3 regions of the Neobacillus sp. S1115 genome follow, and region 3 is predicted to be linked to each of the others. Evidence: a T-box and tRNA genes for the amino acid it is inferred to sense, from the RefSeq annotation. Region 3 holds a T-box; the other regions hold tRNA genes.
The links. A T-box is a leader RNA that pairs with one kind of tRNA and senses whether it is charged. The one in region 3 lies ahead of proS (proline--tRNA ligase), so its partner is inferred to be a tRNA-Pro.
Positions count from the first base shown of each region.

Region 1 (6,927 bases), 2.2 Mb from region 3:
TCCGGCCGTACTCAGGATCCACTCAGGAGGGAACGAAGTTTCGACTACAGGGCTTTTACCTTCTATGGCCGGCCTTTCCAGACCGCTTCATCTACCCCGTTCCTTTGTAACTCCATGTTGAGTGTCCTACAACCCCGAAAGGCAAGCCTTTCGGTTTGGGCTGTTCCCGTTTCGCTCGCCGCTACTCAGGGAATCGCGTTTGCTTTCTCTTCCTCCGGGTACTTAGATGTTTCAGTTCCCCGGGTCTGCCTTCAATACCCTATGTATTCAGGTAAAGATACTGCTCCATTACGAACAGTGGGTTTCCCCATTCGGAAATCTCCGGATCGGCGCTTACTTACAGCTCCCCGAAGCATATCGGTGTTAGTCCCGTCCTTCATCGGCTCCTAGTGCCAAGGCATTCACCGTGCGCCCTTTCTAACTTAACCTAAAAGGTTTTACTTACTCTTAAAAATAAGAGAGAAAAACTAAAATGGCGATTACTCGGTTCTTACTTGGTTACTTCTTCTTTTACGATTATCTAGTTTTCAAGGAACAAGGCTACTGACTTCAATCACATCATGATTAAACATCAGAGCGTTACTTCTTGCAGCCTTGCGACGAGCTGAAGATTACTTCTTCGAACTACTGTGGCGCAGGAGCAAAAAATTAAGTTTTGAGAGATAATTCCCTCAAAACTAAACAAACAAGAAACAATCAAACAAACATGTATTGTCTGGCTCATATGTCCAGCTTATATCCTTAGAAAGGAGGTGATCCAGCCGCACCTTCCGATACGGCTACCTTGTTACGACTTCACCCCAATCATCTGTCCCACCTTAGGCGGCTGGCTCCTTGCGGTTACCCCACCGACTTCGGGTGTTACAAACTCTCGTGGTGTGACGGGCGGTGTGTACAAGGCCCGGGAACGTATTCACCGCGGCATGCTGATCCGCGATTACTAGCGATTCCGGCTTCATGCAGGCGAGTTGCAGCCTGCAATCCGAACTGAGAATGGTTTTATGGGATTGGCTCCACCTCGCGGCTTCGCTGCCCTTTGTACCATCCATTGTAGCACGTGTGTAGCCCAGGTCATAAGGGGCATGATGATTTGACGTCATCCCCACCTTCCTCCGGTTTGTCACCGGCAGTCACCTTAGAGTGCCCAACTGAATGCTGGCAACTAAGATCAAGGGTTGCGCTCGTTGCGGGACTTAACCCAACATCTCACGACACGAGCTGACGACAACCATGCACCACCTGTCACTCTGTCCCCCGAAGGGGAAATTCCTATCTCTAGGAGTGTCAGAGGATGTCAAGACCTGGTAAGGTTCTTCGCGTTGCTTCGAATTAAACCACATGCTCCACCGCTTGTGCGGGCCCCCGTCAATTCCTTTGAGTTTCAGCCTTGCGGCCGTACTCCCCAGGCGGAGTGCTTAATGCGTTAGCTGCAGCACTAAAGGGCGGAAACCCTCTAACACTTAGCACTCATCGTTTACGGCGTGGACTACCAGGGTATCTAATCCTGTTTGCTCCCCACGCTTTCGCGCCTCAGCGTCAGTTACAGACCAGAAAGCCGCCTTCGCCACTGGTGTTCCTCCACATCTCTACGCATTTCACCGCTACACGTGGAATTCCGCTTTCCTCTTCTGCACTCAAGTCCCCCAGTTTCCAATGACCCTCCACGGTTGAGCCGTGGGCTTTCACATCAGACTTAAAGGACCGCCTGCGCGCGCTTTACGCCCAATAATTCCGGACAACGCTTGCCACCTACGTATTACCGCGGCTGCTGGCACGTAGTTAGCCGTGGCTTTCTGGTCAGGTACCGTCAAGGTATCGGCAGTTACTCCGATACTTGTTCTTCCCTGACAACAGAGCTTTACGACCCGAAGGCCTTCATCGCTCACGCGGCGTTGCTCCATCAGACTTTCGTCCATTGTGGAAGATTCCCTACTGCTGCCTCCCGTAGGAGTCTGGGCCGTGTCTCAGTCCCAGTGTGGCCGATCACCCTCTCAGGTCGGCTACGCATCGTCGCCTTGGTGAGCCGTTACCTCACCAACTAGCTAATGCGCCGCGGGCCCATCTGTAAGTGTCAGCCGAAACCGACTTTCAACCTTCCCTCATGCGAGGGAAGAAGTTATCCGGTATTAGCTCCGGTTTCCCGAAGTTATCCCAGTCTTACAGGCAGGTTGCCCACGTGTTACTCACCCGTCCGCCGCTAACCACCGGGAGCAAGCTCCCAGTGATTCGCTCGACTTGCATGTATTAGGCACGCCGCCAGCGTTCGTCCTGAGCCAGGATCAAACTCTCCAATAAAGTTGAGTTGATTAGCTCAAAAATGTTACGTTGGCTTCATTTCAAAAGAAATGAATAATTATTGTTTGTTGACGTTTTTGTTTGTTTAGTTTTCAAAGAACTATTTTTCTAAAGTGGAGCGGGTGATGGGAATCGAACCCACAACAACAGCTTGGAAGGCTGTGGTTTTACCACTAAACTACACCCGCATATAAAATTGTGATGGTCGGGAAAACAGGATTCGAACCTGCGACCCCTTGGTCCCAAACCAAGTGCTCTACCAAGCTGAGCTATTTCCCGATATTGGAGTTATACTTTAGAACGCGCCCGACAGGAGTCGAACCCATAACCTTCTGATCCGTAGTCAGACGCTCTATCCAATTGAGCTACGGGCGCTCTTTTAAACCAACTTTTATATCTTATCACATTCGATTTATTATGTCAATATATTTTTTTGGTGCGGCCGAGAGGACTTGAACCTCCACGGTGTTGCCACCACTAGGCCCTCAACCTAGCGCGTCTGCCATTCCGCCACGACCGCATTTTAAATTAGTGACAAAGAAAATCATAACATGTTTCCTGAGGTTTTTCAACAGGAAATTATTGGTGCGGGTGAAGGGAGTCGAACCCCCACGCCTTGCGGCGCCAGATCCTAAGTCTGGTGCGTCTGCCAATTCCGCCACACCCGCATAAAAATGGCTGGGCTAGCAGGATTCGAACCTACGAGTGACGGAGTCAAAGTCCGTTGCCTTACCGCTTGGCTATAGCCCAATATATTTATCTTTCAAGAGAGAAAGAAACAGGAAATGAATTTGTTTCATTCCCCATTCCTGATGACCCCTACGGGATTCGAACCCGTGTTACCGCCGTGAAAGGGCGGTGTCTTAACCGCTTGACCAAGGGGCCGATATTTTAACCTGGCGGAGAAGGAGGGATTTGAACCCTCGCGCCGCTTACGCGACCTACACCCTTAGCAGGGGCGCCTCTTCAGCCACTTGAGTACTTCCCCAATATGGCTCCGCAGGCAGGACTCGAACCTGCGACCGATCGGTTAACAGCCGATAGCTCTACCACTGAGCTACTGCGGAATAATAGCAAATATGAAGCTAGTCCAATAAGGCGTTGCCCTATCGACTCTTTAAATTATAATGACGTCTTTATCTAAAGTCAATACGAATTTTCATAGAAATAAATGGTTCTTCAAACTTTCATTCCAAAAGATATTCTTTGACCTTTTCTAATTTCCCTTTACAATTTCCACAAACATAGCGACTTGTATCAATGCTTCTTCTGCGCTGATATGGAAGGCTGCACTTTGTGCATTTATATAAAAGTATTTTTTTAGCTTTACGTTTTCTTTTCGGGACATCCGGAAGCTGATTGCAAAACCTTGGTGCTCCCACCTTTTTTAAGAGTATTTTAAAATCTAAATCACGATGCTTGTATCCCTTGCCTTCAAGGTGAAGATGATAGTGAACTAGTTCGTGTTTGATGATCCCAATTAATTCTTGTTCGCCAAGCTGCTCCAAATACTTTTTATTAATTTCGATATTATGTGTCCCCAAAAGATATCTGCCGCCAGTTGATCTGAGCCGAGAATTAAAGGATGCCTTATGTTTGAATGGCTTCCCAAAGTACTCCATCGAGATTTTTTCCACCATCAACTGAAGCTCCGAATCCTTCATTTAAGGTTCCCTCACTTTCTTTGCGAACGTGACAACCTATTATAGCATATATTGTATATACCCTTGTGGAGAAACTTTTCGGGAGGTTTAATTTATGCCTACTTGGTTTCAAAACCAAATGAAAAGAGCATTTTATGAAAAAAATCGATATCAAATTAAGATGTTAAATCAATGCTGGTTTTTTTACAGAAAAAAACACTGCTAAGCAAGCAGTGTTTTCGTTTATTTTGCTGGAGGAAGCATCGTTAGTGCTACCCGGCCTTTTTTCATATCAACCGAATCTACCCAGACGGTTACTACATCCCCTACTGAAACAATATCGAGCGGATGTTTGACGAATCGAGTACTTAGTTTTGAGATATGAACAAGCCCGTCCTGTTTAACACCAATATCTACAAAGGCTCCAAAATCAACAACATTTCTGACTGTACCTTGGAGCTCCATTCCGGATTTTAGGTCTTCCAGTTTTAAAACATCTTTTTTCAAAAGCGGACGGGGCAGGTCGTCACGCGGATCACGTTCCGGTCTTACAAGTGCGTCAACAATATCCTTCAATGTTAACTCACCAATGGATAACTCTTCAGAAACAGACTTCAAATCAAGTCCGTTCAAGGCAGATATCAACTCTTCAGACCCTAGGTGAGCAGTTGTAAAGCCGAGGTTTTTAAGGAGCTTTTCTACCTCTTTGTAATTTTCCGGGTGAATTCCGGTCCGGTCCAGTGGCTGTTTTCCATCTAATACCCGCAGGAAGCCCACCGCTTGTTCATAGGTCTTTGCACCAAGGCGAGGAACCTTCTTTAATTGCGAGCGGCTGGTGAATTTCCCTTCCTCATCGCGCATTTTCACAATATTATTGGCTGCTGTTTTATTAAGGCCGGCAACATACTGCAGCAAAGAAGACGAGGCAGTATTCACATTCACTCCGACCTGGTTAACTGCCGTTTCCACGACGAAATGGAGTGATTCGGACAAAAGTTTCTGAGATACATCATGCTGGTATTGGCCGACGCCTACTGATTTCGGATCTATCTTAACCAATTCCGCAAGCGGGTCCTGCAGACGGCGGGCAATTGACACGGCACTCCGTTCTTCAACTTGGAAGTTAGGGAATTCCTCTCTTGCAAGATCGGAAGCAGAATACACACTTGCCCCGGCCTCATTCACAATTAGATAAAAGATCTCTCCCTTAACTTCTTTTAAAATATCAGCTACGAATTGCTCTGTCTCTCTTGAGGCGGTCCCGTTTCCGACCGCAACCATCTCAACCTTATAGTCCCGCAATATTTTGATAAACTTGTCTTTTGCTTCCTCGGGCTTCGCTTTCGGTGGGTGCGGGTAAATGACATCAATCTTTAGGACTTTCCCGGTTTCATCCACAACCGCCAGCTTACAGCCAGTCCGATAGGCCGGGTCGACACCTAAGACGATTTTTCCCTTTAACGGCGGCTGGAGGAGAAGGTTTCTCAAATTCTCTGAGAATATATGAATGGCCTGTTCCTCTGCTTTTACAGTCAATTCACTGCGGATTTCTCGCTCAATAGATGGCTGGATTAATCTTTTGTAGCCGTCTTCAATTGCTTCTAATACCAATGGGGCTGCCGGCGAGTGCTCCTTTTTAACCCATTTTCTGGACAAATACGAAATGATGATATCTGGGTTCATTTTAATAGATACTCTTAGAATGTCTTCTTTTTCACCGCGGTTTAGGGCAAGGATACGGTGCGGAACGATTTTATTTACCGGTTCCTCGTATTCATAGTACATTTCGTAAACGTTTTTCTCGTCCTTTTCCGTTTCCTTTACAACAGAGACAACCGTGCCGGATTTGAAGGTATCCCGACGAATCCACTTGCGGCCTTCCGCATCGTCTGACACCATTTCCGCAATGATATCCTTTGCACCAGCTAGCGCATCTTCTATTTTAAGGACCTCTTTTTCTTCCGATAAAAATTCTTTCGCCTTTTCTTCAACACTTTCTTTTGGGAGTGTCAGTAACCATTCGGCCAGCGGCTCAAGGCCTTTTTCTTTAGCTATAGTAGCCTTGGTTCGTCTTTTTTGTTTATAGGGACGGTATAAATCTTCTACCTCTTGGAGCTTTTCAGCTTTTACGATGCTTTGCTGGAGCTCTTCGGTCAGCTTTCCTTGTTCCGCAATGATCCGGAGAACTTCTTCTTTTCTTTGTTCGAGGTTTTGTATGTATTGCCAGCGTTCTAGAATGTTCCGGATTTGCACCTCATCGAGGGCACCGGTCATTTCTTTCCGATAGCGAGCGATAAATGGGACGGTATTTCCTTCATTCAGTAAGGAAATGACATTTTTTACTTGCTTATGATTGATTGCCAATTCAGCAGCAATTTTGCCTAGTAACTGTTCGTCTTTTACTATTGTTTCGGTCACAACTTTACCTCCAATTTCCTTTTAACACTTATTGTATCAAATTAGCGCGGGGGTTTCATTATACGGTAAATTAGTACGCTCTTCCTTTCACTTACTTATGAAGGACATTTTCGTCCCGTTCAACCCCTGCCTTGTCCTTCATCACGTCTATGAAGGACACTTTTATCCTGTTCAGCCCTCGTTTTGTCCTTCATCACGCCTATCAAGGACACTTTTATCCCGTTCAGCCCTCGTTTTGTCCTTCATCACGCTTATCAAGGACAATTCGCTCCAAGTTCCAACCCGTTTTGTCCTTCATCATGCCTATCAAGGACATTTCACTCCTGGTCACAACCCTTTTTGTCCCTCATAACACTTATCAAGGACATTTCACTCCTAGTCACAACCCTTTTTGGCCTTCATCACGCTTATCAAGGACATTTCACTCCTAGTTCCAACCCGTTTTGTCCTTCATCACGCCTATCAAGGACATTTCACTCCTGGTCACAACCCTTTTTGGCCCTCATAACACTTATCAAGGACATTTCACTCCTAGTCACAACCCTTTTTGGCCTTCATCACGTTTATCAAG
Region 1 is NZ_AP038275.1:233,432-240,358, reverse strand. It holds rRNA gene ACZ5B7_RS01355 (23S ribosomal RNA) at 1-428, opposite strand, end outside; rRNA gene ACZ5B7_RS01350 (16S ribosomal RNA) at 746-2,295, opposite strand; tRNA gene ACZ5B7_RS01345 (tRNA-Gly) at 2,410-2,483, opposite strand; tRNA gene ACZ5B7_RS01340 (tRNA-Pro) at 2,498-2,574, opposite strand; tRNA gene ACZ5B7_RS01335 (tRNA-Arg) at 2,597-2,670, opposite strand; tRNA gene ACZ5B7_RS01330 (tRNA-Leu) at 2,730-2,815, opposite strand; tRNA gene ACZ5B7_RS01325 (tRNA-Leu) at 2,879-2,963, opposite strand; tRNA gene ACZ5B7_RS01320 (tRNA-Gln) at 2,971-3,045, opposite strand; tRNA gene ACZ5B7_RS01315 (tRNA-Glu) at 3,109-3,180, opposite strand; tRNA gene ACZ5B7_RS01310 (tRNA-Ser) at 3,193-3,283, opposite strand; tRNA gene ACZ5B7_RS01305 (tRNA-Asn) at 3,288-3,362, opposite strand; gene ACZ5B7_RS01300 (SprT family protein) at 3,483-3,959, opposite strand; gene cmpA (cortex morphogenetic protein CmpA) at 4,054-4,164, shown strand; gene ACZ5B7_RS01290 (Tex family protein) at 4,182-6,356, opposite strand.
Region 1: it encodes a tRNA-Pro, which carries the amino acid that the T-box ahead of proS (proline--tRNA ligase) is inferred to sense. The anticodon was not compared.

Region 2 (6,927 bases), 2.4 Mb from region 3:
TTCACCGTAAGGCTGAGCTGTGATGCCGAGGGAATTATAGTACCGAAGTTCCTGATTCCACACTGCCAAGAAAAGCCTCTAGCGAGATAAAAGGTGCCCGTACCGCAAACCGACACAGGTAGGCGAGGAGAGAATCCTAAGGTGAGCGAGAGAACTCTCGTTAAGGAACTCGGCAAAATGACCCCGTAACTTCGGGAGAAGGGGTGCTTTTTGGGGTGAATAGCCCCGAAGAGCCGCAGTGAATAGGCCCAGGCGACTGTTTAGCAAAAACACAGGTCTCTGCAAAGCCGCAAGGCGAAGTATAGGGGCTGACGCCTGCCCGGTGCTGGAAGGTTAAGAGGAGGGGTTAGCGCAAGCGAAGCTCTGAATCGAAGCCCCAGTAAACGGCGGCCGTAACTATAACGGTCCTAAGGTAGCGAAATTCCTTGTCGGGTAAGTTCCGACCCGCACGAAAGGCGTAACGATCTGGGCACTGTCTCAACGAGAGACTCGGTGAAATTATAGTACCTGTGAAGATGCAGGTTACCCGCGACAGGACGGAAAGACCCCATGGAGCTTTACTGTAGCCTGATATTGAATTTTGGTACAGCTTGTACAGGATAGGTAGGAGCCTGAGAAACCGGAGCGCCAGCTTCGGTGGAGGCGTCGGTGGGATACTACCCTGGCTGTATTGAAATTCTAACCCGCACCCCTGATCGGGGTGGGAGACAGTGTCAGGTGGGCAGTTTGACTGGGGCGGTCGCCTCCTAAAGTGTAACGGAGGCGCCCAAAGGTTCCCTCAGAATGGTTGGAAATCATTCGCAGAGTGTAAAGGCACAAGGGAGCTTGACTGCGAGACCTACAAGTCGAGCAGGGACGAAAGTCGGGCTTAGTGATCCGGTGGTTCCGCATGGAAGGGCCATCGCTCAACGGATAAAAGCTACCCTGGGGATAACAGGCTTATCTCCCCCAAGAGTCCACATCGACGGGGAGGTTTGGCACCTCGATGTCGGCTCATCGCATCCTGGGGCTGTAGTCGGTCCCAAGGGTTGGGCTGTTCGCCCATTAAAGCGGTACGCGAGCTGGGTTCAGAACGTCGTGAGACAGTTCGGTCCCTATCCGTCGTGGGCGCAGGAAATTTGAGAGGAGCTGTCCTTAGTACGAGAGGACCGGGATGGACGCACCGCTGGTGTACCAGTTGTCTTGCCAAAGGCATCGCTGGGTAGCTATGTGCGGACGGGATAAGTGCTGAAAGCATCTAAGCATGAAGCCCCCCTCGAGATGAGATTTCCCATAGCGTCAAGCTAGTAAGATCCCTGAAAGATGATCAGGTTGATAGGTCAGAGGTGGAAGCGCGGTGACGTGTGGAGCTGACTGATACTAATCGATCGAGGACTTAACCAAGTCATAATTAAGTAAGGTGAACTCGTTTTTACTAAACTTCTTCTGCGTTATCTAGTTTTGAGGGAATGAAACCTCTAATTCAATAGGTCCGGTAGCAATGGCGAGAAGGTCACACCCGTTCCCATCCCGAACACGGAAGTTAAGCTTCTCAGCGCCGATGGTAGTTGGGACGCAAGTCCCTGTGAGAGTAGGACGCTGCCGGGCCATCATATATGGAGGATTAGCTCAGCTGGGAGAGCATCTGCCTTACAAGCAGAGGGTCGGCGGTTCGATCCCGTCATCCTCCACCATATTATTATGCCGGCTTAGCTCAATTGGTAGAGCAACTGACTTGTAATCAGTAGGTTGAGGGTTCAAGTCCTTTAGCCGGCACCACGCTTCTTACTTCATTGAATTGCATCAGCGGAAGCGTGCGCGAAATCCCGAAGGGATTTTAAGCAGAATAACTAGGTAGTTTAGCATTTCTTATTGTACGAGCCATTAGCTCAGTCGGTAGAGCATCTGACTTTTAATCAGAGGGTCGAAGGTTCGAGTCCTTCATGGCTCACCATTTTAATATGCGGGTGTGGCGGAATTGGCAGACGCACCAGACTTAGGATCTGGCGCCGCAAGGCGTGGGGGTTCGACTCCCTTCACCCGCACCATTTTAATATCGCGGAAGTAGTTCAGTGGTAGAACACCACCTTGCCAAGGTGGGGGTCGCGGGTTCGAATCCCGTCTTCCGCTCCATATTTGCCGGGGTGGCGGAACTGGCAGACGCACAGGACTTAAAATCCTGCGGTAGGTGACTACCGTACCGGTTCGATTCCGGTCCTCGGCACCATTTATAAAATAAGCGCCCGTAGCTCAATTGGATAGAGCGTCTGACTACGGATCAGAAGGTTATGGGTTCGACTCCTGTCGGGCGCGCCATCAAATTTAATAGTACGGGAAATAGCTCAGCTTGGTAGAGCACTTGGTTTGGGACCAAGGGGTCGCAGGTTCGAATCCTGTTTTCCCGACCATTTTAACGGGGCCTTAGCTCAGCTGGGAGAGCGCCTGCTTTGCACGCAGGAGGTCAGCGGTTCGATCCCGCTAGGCTCCACCATTTATTTTTAAAAATATATTGACATTGTTAATTTGCTTTGTTAATATATAAAAGTCGCCTTTGAGAGGCGGATTAAATAGTTCTTTGAAAACTAAACAAACAAAACGTCAACAAACAATAATTATTCATTTCTTTTGAAATGAAGCCAACGTAACATTTTTGAGCTAATCAACTCAACTTTATTGGAGAGTTTGATCCTGGCTCAGGACGAACGCTGGCGGCGTGCCTAATACATGCAAGTCGAGCGAATCACTGGGAGCTTGCTCCCGGTGGTTAGCGGCGGACGGGTGAGTAACACGTGGGCAACCTGCCTGTAAGACTGGGATAACTTCGGGAAACCGGAGCTAATACCGGATAATTTCTTCCCTCGCATGAGGGAAGGTTGAAAGTCGGTTTCGGCTGACACTTACAGATGGGCCCGCGGCGCATTAGCTAGTTGGTGAGGTAACGGCTCACCAAGGCGACGATGCGTAGCCGACCTGAGAGGGTGATCGGCCACACTGGGACTGAGACACGGCCCAGACTCCTACGGGAGGCAGCAGTAGGGAATCTTCCACAATGGACGAAAGTCTGATGGAGCAACGCCGCGTGAGCGATGAAGGCCTTCGGGTCGTAAAGCTCTGTTGTCAGGGAAGAACAAGTATCGGAGTAACTGCCGGTACCTTGACGGTACCTGACCAGAAAGCCACGGCTAACTACGTGCCAGCAGCCGCGGTAATACGTAGGTGGCAAGCGTTGTCCGGAATTATTGGGCGTAAAGCGCGCGCAGGCGGTCCTTTAAGTCTGATGTGAAAGCCCACGGCTCAACCGTGGAGGGTCATTGGAAACTGGGGGACTTGAGTGCAGAAGAGGAAAGCGGAATTCCACGTGTAGCGGTGAAATGCGTAGAGATGTGGAGGAACACCAGTGGCGAAGGCGGCTTTCTGGTCTGTAACTGACGCTGAGGCGCGAAAGCGTGGGGAGCAAACAGGATTAGATACCCTGGTAGTCCACGCCGTAAACGATGAGTGCTAAGTGTTAGAGGGTTTCCGCCCTTTAGTGCTGCAGCTAACGCATTAAGCACTCCGCCTGGGGAGTACGGCCGCAAGGCTGAAACTCAAAGGAATTGACGGGGGCCCGCACAAGCGGTGGAGCATGTGGTTTAATTCGAAGCAACGCGAAGAACCTTACCAGGTCTTGACATCCTCTGACACTCCTAGAGATAGGAATTTCCCCTTCGGGGGACAGAGTGACAGGTGGTGCATGGTTGTCGTCAGCTCGTGTCGTGAGATGTTGGGTTAAGTCCCGCAACGAGCGCAACCCTTGATCTTAGTTGCCAGCATTCAGTTGGGCACTCTAAGGTGACTGCCGGTGACAAACCGGAGGAAGGTGGGGATGACGTCAAATCATCATGCCCCTTATGACCTGGGCTACACACGTGCTACAATGGATGGTACAAAGGGCAGCGAAGCCGCGAGGTGAAGCCAATCCCATAAAACCATTCTCAGTTCGGATTGCAGGCTGCAACTCGCCTGCATGAAGCCGGAATCGCTAGTAATCGCGGATCAGCATGCCGCGGTGAATACGTTCCCGGGCCTTGTACACACCGCCCGTCACACCACGAGAGTTTGTAACACCCGAAGTCGGTGGGGTAACCGTAAGGAGCCAGCCGCCTAAGGTGGGACAGATGATTGGGGTGAAGTCGTAACAAGGTAGCCGTATCGGAAGGTGCGGCTGGATCACCTCCTTTCTAAGGATATAAGCTGGACATATGAGCCAGACAATACATGTTTGTTTGATTGTTTCTTGTTTGTTTAGTTTTGAGGGAATTATCTCTCAAAACTTTTTGTTCCTTGAAAACTAGATAATCGTAAAAGAAGAAGTAACCAAGTAAGAACCGAGTAATCGCCATTTTAGTTTTTCTCTCTTATTTTTAAGAGTAAGTAAAACCTTTTAGGTTAAGTTAGAAAGGGCGCACGGTGAATGCCTTGGCACTAGGAGCCGATGAAGGACGGGACTAACACCGATATGCTTCGGGGAGCTGTAAGTAAGCGCCGATCCGGAGATTTCCGAATGGGGAAACCCACTGTTCGTAATGGAGCAGTATCTTTACCTGAATACATAGGGTATTGAAGGCAGACCCGGGGAACTGAAACATCTAAGTACCCGGAGGAAGAGAAAGCAAACGCGATTCCCTGAGTAGCGGCGAGCGAAACGGGAACAGCCCAAACCGAAAGGCTTGCCTTTCGGGGTTGTAGGACACTCAACATGGAGTTACAAAGGAACGGGGTAGATGAAGCGGTCTGGAAAGGCCAGCCATAGAAGGTAAAAGCCCTGTAGTCGAAACTTCGTTCCCTCCTGAGTGGATCCTGAGTACGGCCGGACACGTGAAATCCGGTCGGAAGCAGGGAGGACCATCTCCCAAGGCTAAATACTCCCTAGTGACCGATAGTGAACCAGTACCGTGAGGGAAAGGTGAAAAGCACCCCGGAAGGGGAGTGAAAGAGATCCTGAAACCGTGTGCCTACAAGTAGTCAGAGCCCGTTCATGGGTGATGGCGTGCCTTTTGTAGAATGAACCGGCGAGTTACGATTGCATGCGAGGTTAAGTTGAAGAGACGGAGCCGCAGCGAAAGCGAGTCTGAATAGGGCGAATTAGTATGTAGTCGTAGACCCGAAACCAGGTGATCTACCCATGTCCAGGGTGAAGTCCAGGTAACACTGGATGGAGGCCCGAACCCACGCACGTTGAAAAGTGCGGGGATGAGGTGTGGGTAGCGGAGAAATTCCAATCGAACTTGGAGATAGCTGGTTCTCTCCGAAATAGCTTTAGGGCTAGCCTCACGTAGTTAGAGTCTTGGAGGTAGAGCACTGTTTGGACTAGGGGCCCTCATCGGGTTACCGAATTCAGACAAACTCCGAATGCCAATGACTTATCCGTGGGAGTCAGACTGCGAGTGATAAGATCCGTAGTCAAAAGGGAAACAGCCCAGACCACCAGCTAAGGTCCCAAAGTATACGTTAAGTGGAAAAGGATGTGGAGTTGCTTAGACAACCAGGATGTTGGCTTAGAAGCAGCCACCATTTAAAGAGTGCGTAATAGCTCACTGGTCGAGTGACTCTGCGCCGAAAATGTACCGGGGCTAAACGTATCACCGAAGCTGTGGGTGGACACCTTGTGGTGTCCGCGGTAGGAGAGCGTTCTAAGGGCGTTGAAGCTAGACCGTAAGGACTGGTGGAGCGCTTAGAAGTGAGAATGCCGGTATGAGTAGCGAAAGATGAGTGAGAATCTCATCCACCGTATGCCTAAGGTTTCCTGAGGAAGGCTCGTCCGCTCAGGGTTAGTCGGGACCTAAGCCGAGGCCGAAAGGCGTAGGCGATGGACAACAGGTTGATATTCCTGTACCACCTCTTTATCGTTTGAGTGATGGGGGGACGCAGGAGGATAGGGTAAGCGCACTGTTGGATATGTGCGTGCAAGCAGTTAGGCTGGCAAGTAGGAAAATCCGCTTGCCATAAGGCTGAGCTGTGATGCCGAGGGAATTATAGTACCGAAGTTCCTGATTCCACACTGCCAAGAAAAGCCTCTAGCGAGATAAAAGGTGCCCGTACCGCAAACCGACACAGGTAGGCGAGGAGAGAATCCTAAGGTGAGCGAGAGAACTCTCGTTAAGGAACTCGGCAAAATGACCCCGTAACTTCGGGAGAAGGGGTGCTTTTTGGGGTGAATAGCCCCGAAGAGCCGCAGTGAATAGGCCCAGGCGACTGTTTAGCAAAAACACAGGTCTCTGCAAAGCCGCAAGGCGAAGTATAGGGGCTGACGCCTGCCCGGTGCTGGAAGGTTAAGAGGAGGGGTTAGCGCAAGCGAAGCTCTGAATCGAAGCCCCAGTAAACGGCGGCCGTAACTATAACGGTCCTAAGGTAGCGAAATTCCTTGTCGGGTAAGTTCCGACCCGCACGAAAGGCGTAACGATCTGGGCACTGTCTCAACGAGAGACTCGGTGAAATTATAGTACCTGTGAAGATGCAGGTTACCCGCGACAGGACGGAAAGACCCCATGGAGCTTTACTGTAGCCTGATATTGAATTTTGGTACAGCTTGTACAGGATAGGTAGGAGCCTGAGAAACCGGAGCGCCAGCTTCGGTGGAGGCGTCGGTGGGATACTACCCTGGCTGTATTGAAATTCTAACCCGCACCCCTGATCGGGGTGGGAGACAGTGTCAGGTGGGCAGTTTGACTGGGGCGGTCGCCTCCTAAAGTGTAACGGAGGCGCCCAAAGGTTCCCTCAGAATGGTTGGAAATCATTCGCAGAGTGTAAAGGCACAAGGGAGCTTGACTGCGAGACCTACAAGTCGAGCAGGGACGAAAGTCGGGCTTAGTGATCCGGTGGTTCCGCATGGAAGGGCCATCGCTCAACGGATAAAAGCTACCCTGGGGATAACAGGCTTATCTCCCCCAAGAGTCCACATCGACGGGG
Region 2 is NZ_AP038275.1:90,144-97,070, forward strand. It holds rRNA gene ACZ5B7_RS00445 (23S ribosomal RNA) at 1-1,383, shown strand, start outside; rRNA gene rrf (5S ribosomal RNA) at 1,471-1,587, shown strand; tRNA gene ACZ5B7_RS00455 (tRNA-Val) at 1,598-1,673, shown strand; tRNA gene ACZ5B7_RS00460 (tRNA-Thr) at 1,683-1,758, shown strand; tRNA gene ACZ5B7_RS00465 (tRNA-Lys) at 1,858-1,933, shown strand; tRNA gene ACZ5B7_RS00470 (tRNA-Leu) at 1,943-2,027, shown strand; tRNA gene ACZ5B7_RS00475 (tRNA-Gly) at 2,038-2,112, shown strand; tRNA gene ACZ5B7_RS00480 (tRNA-Leu) at 2,118-2,206, shown strand; tRNA gene ACZ5B7_RS00485 (tRNA-Arg) at 2,219-2,295, shown strand; tRNA gene ACZ5B7_RS00490 (tRNA-Pro) at 2,311-2,387, shown strand; tRNA gene ACZ5B7_RS00495 (tRNA-Ala) at 2,395-2,470, shown strand; rRNA gene ACZ5B7_RS00500 (16S ribosomal RNA) at 2,650-4,199, shown strand; rRNA gene ACZ5B7_RS00505 (23S ribosomal RNA) at 4,406-6,927, shown strand, end outside.
Region 2: it encodes a tRNA-Pro, which carries the amino acid that the T-box ahead of proS (proline--tRNA ligase) is inferred to sense. The anticodon was not compared.

Region 3 (6,927 bases):
CATCTGAAAGGCTGTATTGACGGATATGGGTAAACTTTTCCCCTTTAATCTCTAGTAAAATACTAATATATTGACCTGGTTCAAAGCCGGCAATTTCTTTTTGGTCTTCAGGCTTTAAATAGAAGGATGTAATGACATCACTTTCGATCACTTTACGGTCAACGATAAAGTTGCGGAAACCGTCCCAGCCGCCTGATTGATTAGCGGCTTGACCATACATTTCTGCTTCCACACCGATGAAGGCACCTGCGATTACTTCATAGGCTTGAGCCCAGGCATCGATGATTTCATCAGTTGCTGCATCTCCTAAAACATCCTTGATAGCAAGCAGCAAATGTTTTCCGACAATCGGATAATGCTCGGGTTTGATGCCGAGGCTTCTATGCTTGTGGGCAATTTGTTTGACCACAGGAATAATGGCTTCAAGATTGTCAATATACATTGCCGCAGCATAAACCGTTCCGGCAAGAGCTTTTTGTTGTCTTCCCTGTTTTTGGTTAGCGTGATTGAAAATGTTCAATAATTCAGGATGGTTCCCGAACATAAGCTGATAAAAGCGTGTCGTAATTTTTTCACCGTGTTGTTCTAAAACTGGAACTGTTGATTTAATAATCTCGATTGTTTTTTGGTCTAACATTATTGTCACTCCTCTTTGTGTTTCCACTATAAATGTAGTGAAATATATATCCGTAGTGAATTATATGATAGAAATCACTGAGAAAAAGTGATGTAAATCACATATTGTTATTTTTGAATAATTCGGACTATGACTTTAGTCGGAAAATTTTCCAGTCAATTCATTTATAATGTAAAATAAAAAGGATTGGTAAATTGTTGAGGTGCGAAATCAATGAAAAGGATTCGAAAAAAAGTAGTTTTATTGTTTTGGGTAATATTTGCGGCGGGGATCATTTATGCAGCCTTTTTACAATATAAGATATCCTTAAATTATGGTGTAGTTCCTGCTAAAAATGCGGATTACCTAATTGTTCTTGGCGCTAGAGTGAAAGGTACCGAACCATCGTTAACATTAGCTAGCCGAATAGATGCAGCTGCCGTATATTTAAAGAAAAACCCGAGCACCATAGCCATTGCTTCAGGAGGGCAAGGTCCCGGAGAGGATATATCTGAAGCTGAATGTATAAAAAGAGAACTACAGAAACTTGGGATTAACGAATCTCGGATTGTTTTAGAAGGTAAATCAACTAATACATATGAAAATATTCGTTTTTCAAAAAAGCTCATTCCGACATCTGCTAAAGATGGTGTTGTAGTAACGAATGACTTTCATCTCTATCGTGCCTTGTCACTTGCCGTTGACGCCAACCTTAAGGTACAAGGGCTTCCAGCGGAAACACCGTTGATCGCTGTCCCAAAATCATATATTCGTGAATATTTGGCGATTACAAAATATTATTTAGTTACGTCCCTGGCTAATTTAAAAACTCGACTTTTGGTCGAGTTTTTTTGATACTTTATTTTATTTTGGCAAAAACACATGTATCTCTTGGTTCATTTCCAACAACAGAAATACTATCATTTTTTAAAATGCCTTCCAGGTCAAATCCCAGACGTTCTGGAATGGCCCGGCTTTTCGCGTTTTTGGAATCGCAGCGGATTTCTACCCGCTTGGCTTTCAATTCCTGAAAAGCAAAATTGGTAATACCCTCAACCGCTTCCGTTATGTAACCCTTTCCGCTATGCCTTGTATCAATCCAGTAGCCAATTTCAAATTTGGGAACATCCCAGTTGATCCTATGCAATCCGGAAGATGCAATAAATTCACCGGTTTCTTTATGAAATATATGCAATCTTAGATCTTCTCTAGTGAGAAACTTCGCATGCGCTTCACGCATGTTGGCCTCTACCTCTTCTGGCGTTTGATCGCGGTGCGCCCAAGGCATCCACGGCTTCAGTTCGGTCAAGGAAGCCTGCATTGCCTCATAAACCGCTTTTCCGTCACCCGGCATCGGCTTACGAATAACTAATCTTTCTGTGTAAAATTCTTCTGAGAAATCCATTAAGATAGGTTTCATTTTGTGCACCTCCAATTATGTAAAGTTCGATATACCATGTAAAAAATCCTTTTTACTGGATAGGCGACACTGAAAATTTGGCGATTCGCTGATATATTTGAAAATCCGCTGATATCTACTGGAGATTCGCTGATAAATTTATGAATTCGCTGATATAATTAAAAATCCGCTGATATCCCGAAAAAATTCGCTGATATCCTCCTTTATGTCGTCAAGAGACTGGTTATAAGGCAGCAAAACCGCAAAAAAGAAGGGCCCCTCCCATTGAAAGAGCCCCCCAAAAAGGTATTTTTTAATATGCTTTTGCCCAGTAAACCATCTGATCTGCATCTTTTCCGCAGCAAACGCATTTATCTGATACTTTTTCTTGTTCAAATGGGATACAACGTGAAGTAGCGCCGGTATCTTCTTTGATTTTTTCCTCGCAGGCTAACTCGCCGCACCACATTGCTTTGATAAATCCTGGCTTTGTTTCTAAAGATTCCTTTAATTCAGCAAGTGTAGTCGCAACCGATGTTCTTTCTTCACGATGCTTTAACGCTTTGTTGTACAGGTTCGACTGAATCTCCTCAAGCAGCGCTACAAGCTTCTCTTCTAGTTGATCCATTGAAACGATGATTTTTTCCAAAGTGTCCCGGCGTACCAAAACTACCTGCTTGTTTTCAATATCCTTTGGACCAACTTCCAAACGAACAGGAATACCTTTCATTTCGTACTCATTGAACTTCCAGCCTGGCTTTTTGTCGCTGGCATCGATATCGACACGAGCCACTTTGCCAAGGGAATTTTTCAAGTCATATGCAAAGTCCAGTACGCCCTCTTTATGCTGTGCAATTGGCACTATCATGACTTGAGTTGGCGCTGCCTTTGGCGGAATCACAAGACCGCGGTCGTCGCCGTGCACCATGATTAAGGCGCCGATTACACGAGTTGTAAAGCCCCATGATGTTTGATGGACATATTGAAGCTTTCCGTCCTTATCAGTGTACTGAATCCCAAATGCTTCAGCAAAGCCAGTGCCAAAGTGGTGGGAAGTACCGGATTGCAATGCTTTACCATCATGCATTAAGCTTTCAACCGTAAAGGTATGTTTTGCCCCAGCGAATTTTTCCTTTTCCGTTTTTTCCCCTTTTACAACAGGAATCGCTAGAGTGTTCTCAAGTACATCAGCATACACATTCAGCATTTTGATGGTTTCTTCCATCGCATCTTCATCAGTTGCATGGGCAGTATGGCCTTCCTGCCACAAGAATTCTAATGTCCGTAAGAATGGACGGGTTGTTTTCTCCCAGCGGACGACGTTTGCCCATTGGTTATATAGCTTTGGCAGGTCGCGGTAGGAATGAATGATATTACTATAATGCTCACAGAATAGGACCTCTGAAGTTGGACGGACGACCAATCGTTCCGTCAATTCTTCGGAACCGCCGTGGGTCACCCAAGCAACTTCAGGCGCAAACCCTTCCACGTGGTCCTTCTCCTTCTGCAACAGGCTTTCTGGAATAAATAATGGCATATACACATTTTCATGCCCTGTTTCTTTAATGCGGCGGTCCAGTTCATTTTTGATATTATCCCATAAGGCAAACCCATATGGGCGGATAATCATCGAACCGCGGACGCTTGAATAATCGATTAAATCTGCTTTAGTAACAACATCTGTATACCACTGCGCGAAGTCCTCATCCATCGCAGTAATATCTTTTACAAATTCCTTAGCCATTTTGACACCTCATCATTTTCTGAAAAATATTTCCCGCTCCAGCGCCTGTTTTAGACGCATTTAGCTTTTTGCATATAAAAAGGCCTTGATCCTAAAAAAGGGACCAAGGCCTGGCGGTACCACCCTAAATTCATAAAGCAAATGCTTTAAACTCTTTGCATGATAACGGATTTGATCCGCATGTATCTTCAATCCATCCGATACAGAACTCGGGAGGCAGGTTCAAATGACCGTCTTAAGAAACCTCACACCAATGGTTTCCTCTCTTGGTAAGACCTTTTCATTTTACTAATCCCCGTCATTGTTTCTAGTTATATTTTTGAAAAAATTATATATTTCCCTTAGCTAAAAGTCAATTCCTTCATAAGAATATTTTTCTCAACATCAACCATTATTGCCTTTTTTTAATTTTTAATACTACTTTAATCGACGTTCCGAATCAGTTAAAATGCTATTAATAGCTAAATTGGGGTGATTTGCATGGAAAAGGAAAAAAAGGATGAACTCGTGCTCGATGAGGAAGAAAAAGAAGCATTGCTTGAATACATGAGAATGCAAAATGAAGCCCTGAAACGTATTTTTAAAAATGCCGTTGATAAAGAAAAAAATGAAGGATGATTCCTCAATTTGTTTCATAAACCTCTTTTTTAAAATCTAGCATTATTTCCCCCTCCCTGAATATGATTAATAGAGAAATGATAGATTTTAGGGGGCATGCTAGTGGTAAAGAAAGAACTGGAAATTAAAAGTGGTCCTAGTACAACAAACAATAAAAATGATATTAAGGTGAATAACCAATTCAGTGTAACAATTAACTTTGGCGATTCATTAAATGTACTGGCATTGATAGCCGGTATATATCTAATCAAAAGAATCAAGAATAAGAAAAAATTACAAAAGCATATGGAGCAATGGCCTTGATTGTTATACAATCAGGGTCTTTTTTTGCTGTTTGTTCCTAATTGACACAATATTTACTTTGTTATATAGTTTAACAGGTGAATAGTTCAATAAGTTAACTATTTTTTTCGTAAAGTAATGGGGGGAAAGCAAAATGGATAACAACACAATCCAGGATTTAATTGACCGCTATGTAAACATTTCCTTTCAGGTACATAAAAAAGCAGAAGCCTTAATTAAAAATCAACTTGGAAACGAATTGACCAATGACCAGCACTACATCTTAAGGTATATCCACCAGAAAGGAGAATGTACCTCAACGGAATTGGCCGAAGTTTTTCAGGTCAATAAAAGTGCAATAACAGCCATCATCAATCGAATGACTGATAGAGGCTTGATACAAAGAACTAGAGACGAAAAAGATCGCAGAGTGGTTTATTTAACACTAACAAAAGAAGGCGTCGAACTGTTTCAAAGTGCCCTGGAAAAGGTTCATCAATTAGTTGAGTCTATCATTACCCAGTTCGATGAAACCGAAATCACAACTTTTATTAACACGTATGAAAAATTAGCACAAATTTTAGACAACAAGAAACAGGAAGAACTGGGGGAATAACAAGTGAGAGCCATCATTAAGGGGAAATGGTTTATCTTAATCGCTTGGATTGCAGTCATTGCTGCGCTTTTTATGGCTGCGCCAAATATGGAAAATCTCGTTCGAGAGAAAGGACAAATTTCCGTTCCAGAAGGCTACCCCTCCACCCTTGCCGAAAAAATTCTCAAGGATGTTCAATCAAGTGAAAATAAGGGTAATTCCCTGCAAACGGCGCTTGTCTTCCATAGTGAAAAAAAATTAACGAAGGACGACTTCGCTGATGCTGAGAAAGCTGTCAAAGAACTAGAAAGAAATAAGGAGACGCTCGGAATCACTGAAATCCTCACCCATTTCACTCAAGAGGAACTGAAGGACCAGCTGGTTTCAAAGGACGGCAAAACAATCCTAGTTTCCATTAAAGTGACTTCGAATAATAGGGAAGCAAAGGAAATTGTCAAAGAATTAAATAAAGCGATTGATGATGTCAAACTTGATCATTACTATACAGGCGGCTGGGTGATTGGCGAGGACCTCGTCACAAACTCTCAGGAAGGACTGAAAAAAACCGAAGGCATAACGGTAGTTTTCATTTTAGCCGTGTTGCTGCTTGTCTTCAGATCAGTAGTGGCCCCTATTATTCCTTTGATAACGGTAGGATTTAGCTATCTGACAGCACAATCCATTGTTGCTATTTTAGTAGATAAATTGAACTTTCCATTATCAACCTTTACACAGATTTTCTTGGTTGCCGTCCTCTTCGGGATTGGAACGGATTATTGCATCCTGCTCTTAAGCCGCTTTAAAGAGGAATTGTCTGCGGGTGAAAATGTAACAGAGGCCATCGTTAAAACATACAAAACAGCTGGAAAAACGGTCTTTTTTAGCGGTGTCGCTGTTTTAATCGGATTTGCTTCGATAGGTTTATCCACCTTCCAGCTATACAAATCCGCCGCTGCTGTGGCCGTTGGAGTAGCGATTTTATTAATCGCAATCATCACGGTGGTGCCATTTTTCATGGCAGTCCTTGGAAAAAAATTGTTTTGGCCGGCAAAAGGCAAGCTTGAGCATAGCGATAGTAAGCTATGGGGTGTAATAGGGAACTTTGCCCTGAAACGTCCATTGATTGCTTTTATTCTTGTTGCCATTATCGCAATACCTTTCCTATTCACGTATAAGGATCAATTGTCATTTAATTCGCTTGAAGAAATCAGCGATGAATATCCATCTATTAAGGGTTTTAATATAATTGCGGATTCATTCGGTCCTGGTGAATCTATGCCGACACAAATTGTCATTAAAAATGACGATAAAATGAACACCACGGAATATTTGTCAATTACCGAAAAAATCAGTCAAGAACTCAAAAAAGTTAATGATGTCAAAACCGTCCGTTCTGTCACCCGCCCGACCGGCAAACCAATTGACGATTTTTATATTTCCAAGCAGGTGGCAAGCCTTGAGGACGGACTTGGCAAAGGAAATGACGGGATTAAACAAATCAGCGGCGGGCTATCTGAAGCAAGCACCCAGATGGCAGCTAATCAGCCAAAAATGGAGCAGGCAACAGCTGGAATCAGCCAATTAATCTCAGGCACGAAAGAAATCAAAACAAATTTGGCCAAGGTTCAAAGCGGCCTTTCAGATATCGAAACAGGACTTAAACAAGGTTCTTT
Region 3 is NZ_AP038275.1:2,445,978-2,452,904, reverse strand. It holds gene hmpA (NO-inducible flavohemoprotein) at 1-637, opposite strand, end outside; gene ACZ5B7_RS11895 (YdcF family protein) at 860-1,471, shown strand; gene ACZ5B7_RS11890 (GNAT family N-acetyltransferase) at 1,476-2,036, opposite strand; gene proS (proline--tRNA ligase) at 2,329-3,759, opposite strand; T-box leader at 3,855-4,070, opposite strand; gene ACZ5B7_RS11880 (hypothetical protein) at 4,240-4,377, shown strand; gene ACZ5B7_RS11875 (hypothetical protein) at 4,480-4,680, shown strand; gene ACZ5B7_RS11870 (MarR family winged helix-turn-helix transcriptional regulator) at 4,814-5,275, shown strand; gene ACZ5B7_RS11865 (MMPL family transporter) at 5,279-6,927, shown strand, end outside.